One region of the Nonomuraea sp. 3N208 genome, then DNA from elsewhere that is predicted to be linked to it. Evidence: riboswitches for the same ligand, from Rfam matches in the RefSeq annotation. Region 1 holds a riboswitch; the other holds the start of a gene.

Region 1 (2,378 bases):
GCCGACGACGGCGCCGTCTTTGGTGACCGGGTAGCCGTGGCGCGGCACCCGGCGGCCCCGCGCGACCAGGCCGACGAGTCTGCGCCGCGGCGTGTCGTCCTTGACCGCCTCCAGCGCCGACCTGCCGACGAAGTCGCCGGGCTTGTCGAATTTCACCACTCTGCCCAGCCCCGCGTCGAACGGGGTGAGCTCGGCGTTGAGCTCGTTGCCGTACAGCGGCATGCCCGCCTCGAGGCGGAGCGTGTCGCGGCTGGACAGGCCGGCGGGCTTGAGCCCGTGCGGCTCGCCCGCCTTCATGAGCGCGTGCCAGAGCGGCACCGCGTCCTGGTTGGCCACGAAAAGCTCGAACCCGTCCTCGCCGGTGTAGCCGGTACGGGCGATCAGCGCTTGCCGGCCGTCCACGAGCGCGGGCAGGCCCGCGTAGTACTTGAGGCCCTCGAGGTCGGCATCGGTGAGCGTGGCGAGGATCTCGTGGGAACGCGGGCCCTGGACGGCGATGAGCGCGTACTGGTCCGAGCGGTCGTCCACGACGGCGTTGTACGCCTTCGCGCGCTCTTTCAGCTCATTTCCGACTTTTTCGTAGTTCGAGGCGTTTGCCACGACCATGAACTCCTCGTCCCCGAGCCGGTAGACGATGAGGTCGTCGAGCACTCCGCCGCGCTCGTTCACGATCATGGTGTACCTGGCCCGCCCGGGCGCCAGCGCCGACAGGTGTCCGACCAGCGCATAGTCCAGGGCCTGACCGGCCTGCGGGCCCGTCAGGAAGATCTCGCCCATGTGCGAGAGGTCGAACAGCCCGGCCGCCTGCCGGACGGCGTTGTGCTCCGCGGACTCGCTGCCGTACCGGAGGGGCATGAGCCACCCCGCGAAGTCGGTGAGCGTAGCGCCGAGGCTCTCGTGAACGTCTCGTAGCGGTGTCGGTCGGGACATTTATCGCACCTCAGGACAGGATCGGATGCCAGCATCCTCCCCCTCTGTCATCGATGCCTGAGAGCTTCGCCCGGGTTTTGCCGGACTTTCACCTTCGGCGAGGCCCACAGGCCTGCTTTCCAGAGGACACCTCGTCCGTGCGGTCCTTTGCCTTGAGAGGTTCGCGGGGAGGGCTTGCTCCTTCAGGGACCCTGACCGGCTGTCAGGGTGCTCTCCCGCACGGTTTCGTCGGTGATGTCCGCAAGCCTAGTGCCGTTACGGGGGTCTTGTCGCGTTCGCACCGCCCGTGAACCGCTTGGGCGGCGGTCACGTTGAAGGGGCATGAATCAGCGAACGGCGGCGCTCGGGCTCGCGGCCGCCCTGACCATCACGTCTTGCGGCACCGAGAGTGCCGCCTCCCCGGCGCCGCCTCCTCGATACGAGGCAAGCCTGACGGTGCTCGAAGGCGGCGGACACGGGCCGCAGCTGTGCATGGCGGTGGCCGACTCGCTCCCGCCGCAGTGCGGTGGTCCGGATGTGGTGGGCTGGGACTGGAGCAAGGTGAAGCACGAGTCGCTGCGCGACGTGAAATGGGGCGAGTACCGGGTGGTCGGCACCTGGGACGGCGGCAAGCTGACGCTGACCGAGCCGCCGGGGGAGCCGGTACGGGGCCAGGAGGATCCGGAGGGGCAGGACAGGTTCGCGAGCCCGTGCCCCGAGCCCGCGGGCGGTTGGCGGCCCGTCGAGCCCGCGAAGACGACGGAGCGGACCATGAAGGAGGCGATCGAGCGGGCCAGGACGGTCAAGGAGTTCGCGGGAGCCTGGATCGACCGGCTCGGGACAGAGCCCGACCCCGAGCAGGAAGAGACCCTCGACGCGCGCAAATACGTGGTCAACCTGAGGTTCACCGGCGATCTTCAGGGCCGCGAGGGGTGGATCCGCGAGGTGTGGGGCGGCGCGCTGTGCGTGACCGGCGCCCGGCACAGCGAGGCAGAGTTGCAGCGCATCCAGCGGGAGGCCGAGACCGCGGTGGGCGACGGCCTCGTGTCGGCGTCCACCGATGAGATCACGAACCAGGTGAAGGTGGCCACCTGGGTGGCCGGCGACGATCTGCGCCGCAAGCTCGACCAGAAGTACGGCGCGGGCGTCGTCGTCTTGGACAGCGTGCTCAAGCAGGTCCGCTAGCGGCAGGCCGCCACGAAGGTCTCGAAGATCGCGCAGTCCTCGGCCGCCTCCGGGTGCCACTGCACTGCCATCGTGAACGACCCCGAGTCCATTTCGACCGCCTCGATCGTGCCGTCCTCGGCGGTCGCCGAGACCGTGAGGCCGGGGGCGAGCCGGTCGACGGCTTGGTGGTGGTAGTGCGGGACCGTCACGGGTTCCGTGCCCAGCGCCTTGGCCAGGCGCGTGCCTGGCACGGGGACGACGGGCAGGGGGCCGAAACGGCCGGGCGCGGGGGAGTGCCCCTC
Region 2 (2,378 bases), on a different contig from region 1:
GCACCGGAGCACGCATCTTCGCCAGCGAGGAGGTGGTCCAGGAGGCCGGCGTGGTCATCCCTGACGACCAAGAGGACGAGGTGGAGAAGTTCAGGGAGTTCCTTGACACGATCACTCCCGAAGACTTCGGCAGAGCGGGGTAGGTATTTCGGTGCATTTACGCTTCACGACGCGCCGAGCCGGATCGTTGACTGAGCATGGTCACGGTCCTACGGTGCAAGTGAAACCCGTGGCCGCCCTTCATGAACCCCCAGATCAGGCCACGGGATGAGAGAAAGCCGGAGGTCCGCGTGGCGGTCAGCAGCGGCGAGGGAAAGACGGCCGGCCAGGAAGATCCGGTGCGGCGTGAGAACGCGCGGCAGCGTGCCGGGGAGCAGGGTCTGCTCTTCGACGAGCAGCCGTCGGCGTTGCCGGGCGACATCGGATACCGCGGGCCCACGGCCTGCGCGGCGGCCGGCATCACCTACAGGCAGCTCGACTACTGGGCGCGCACGGGCCTGGTAGAGCCCACGATCAGGGCCGCGCAAGGCTCGGGCTCCCAGCGCCTCTATAGCTTCCGCGACATCCTGGTGCTCAAAGTCGTCAAGCGGCTCCTCGACACCGGGGTGTCGCTGCAGCAGATCCGTACGGCGGTGCAGCATCTGCGCGATCGCGGGGTCGCCGACCTCGCCCAGATCACGCTCATGAGCGACGGCGTCAGCGTCTACGAGTGCACCTCGGCCGATGAGGTGATCGATCTGCTCCAGGGCGGCCAGGGCGTGTTCGGCATCGCTCTCGGCCGGGTGTGGCGCGAGGTCGAGGGATCCCTCGCGGAGCTGCCGGGGGAAAGAGCGGCGGTCGAGGACACCGTCCCGGCCGACCACCCCGCTGACGAGCTCGCCCGGCGCCGCCGCGCCCGACGGATAGGGTGAAATGCCCTTGTAACACACAGGGGTTGTAATCTAGGACAGCAAGGCTGACGACCCCGTGCGGGAGAGTCCCTGGGACCCTGGGTCCCTGGGCGCCGAAGGAGCAACCCTCCCCGGAATCTCTCAGGCACCCCGTACCGCTCGGGCGAGGCAACTCTGGAAAGCAGGCGCGCCCGCCAGGCGTGCCTCACCGACGGTGCAAGCCCCTTTCGCGGGGGTGAAGCTCTCAGGTCGCGGCGACGTCGCGCTGACAGAGTGGGGAGATCCGGCACTCGCCCGCGCCCTGGCGCCGGTCTCCATAGCCTCAGGAGGCACTGTCCATGACCGACCTGTCAGCTCCGCCGTTCTCGTCCAGGCACATCGGCCCGTCGGAGGCCGAGCAGCAGCGGATGCTCGAGGCCGTCGGCTTCGAGTCCGTGTCCGACCTGGTGGCCGTGGCCGTCCCCGAGGCCATCAGGGCCAAGGACCGGCTCAAGCTGCCCGCCGCCGCGAGCGAGACCGAGGCGATCGCCGAGCTGCGTGTCCTCGCCGGCCGCAACCGGGTGCTGACCTCGATGATCGGCCTGGGCTACCACGACACGATCACGCCCGCCGTCATCCGCCGCAACCTGCTGGAGAACCCGGGCTGGTACACCGCGTACACGCCGTACCAGCCGGAGATCTCGCAGGGCCGCCTCGAGGCGCTGCTGAACTTCCAGACGGTCGTCTCCGACCTCACCGGCCTGCCGGTGGCCGGCGCCTCCCTCCTCGACGAGGCCACGGCCGCGGCCGAGGCCATGACGCTGGCCCGGCGTGCCGGCAAGTCCAAGAGCAGCGTGTTCTTGGTCGACGCCGACGCGCTGCCGCAGACCAAGCGGGTGCTGGCCACTCGCGCCGAGCCGCTCGGCATCACGCTCGTGGAGCACGCGCTCGACGGCGAGCTGCCCGAGTGCTTCGGCGTGCTCGTCCAGTACCCCGGGGCCTCTGGACGGCTGCGTGACTTCCGCGCCGTGGCCGCGGGCGCGCACGAGGCGGGCGCGCTCGTCGTGGCCGCCGCCGACCTGCTGGCCCTCACGCTCGTGGCCGCGCCGGGCGAGCTGGGCGCGGACATCGCGGTCGGCTCCTCGCAGCGCTTCGGGGTGCCGTTCGGGTTCGGCGGGCCGCACGCCGCCTACATGTCGGTACGCGAGGGGCTGCAGCGGCAGATGCCCGGCCGCCTGGTCGGCGTGTCCGTGGACGCCGACGGCGACCCCGCCTACCGGCTGGCCTTGCAGACCCGTGAGCAGCACATCCGCCGCGAGAAGGCCACCAGCAACATCTGCACCGCGCAGGTGCTGCTCGCCGTCATCGCCGGCATGTACGCCGTCTACCACGGCCCCGACGGCCTGCGCCGCATCGCGCACCGGGTGCACCGGCACGCCGTCGCCCTCGCCGACGGGCTGCGGGGGGCGGGCCTGGAGGTCGTGCACCGCGAGTTCTTCGACACCGTCC

What was found. A riboswitch is a leader RNA that binds a small molecule or an ion and turns the genes downstream of it on or off. The one in region 1 is predicted to bind glycine.
Region 2: it holds a riboswitch for glycine, as region 1 does, so the genes downstream of both, gcvP (aminomethyl-transferring glycine dehydrogenase) here and gcvT (glycine cleavage system aminomethyltransferase GcvT) in region 1, are expected to answer to the same signal.

Annotation. Positions count from the first base shown of each region.
Region 1 is NZ_JBQQBR010000001.1:310,671-313,048, forward strand. Features, by position in the region: gene gcvT (glycine cleavage system aminomethyltransferase GcvT) at 1-930, opposite strand, end outside; glycine riboswitch at 965-1,060, opposite strand; glycine riboswitch at 1,061-1,158, opposite strand; gene ACTWPT_RS01485 (hypothetical protein) at 1,252-2,094, shown strand; gene ACTWPT_RS01490 (gamma-glutamyl-gamma-aminobutyrate hydrolase family protein) at 2,091-2,378, opposite strand, start outside.
Region 2 is NZ_JBQQBR010000017.1:57,603-59,980, forward strand. Features, by position in the region: gene ACTWPT_RS25685 (bifunctional nuclease family protein) at 1-143, shown strand, start outside; gene ACTWPT_RS25690 (MerR family transcriptional regulator) at 291-911, shown strand; glycine riboswitch at 960-1,058, shown strand; glycine riboswitch at 1,059-1,172, shown strand; gene gcvP (aminomethyl-transferring glycine dehydrogenase) at 1,229-2,378, shown strand, end outside.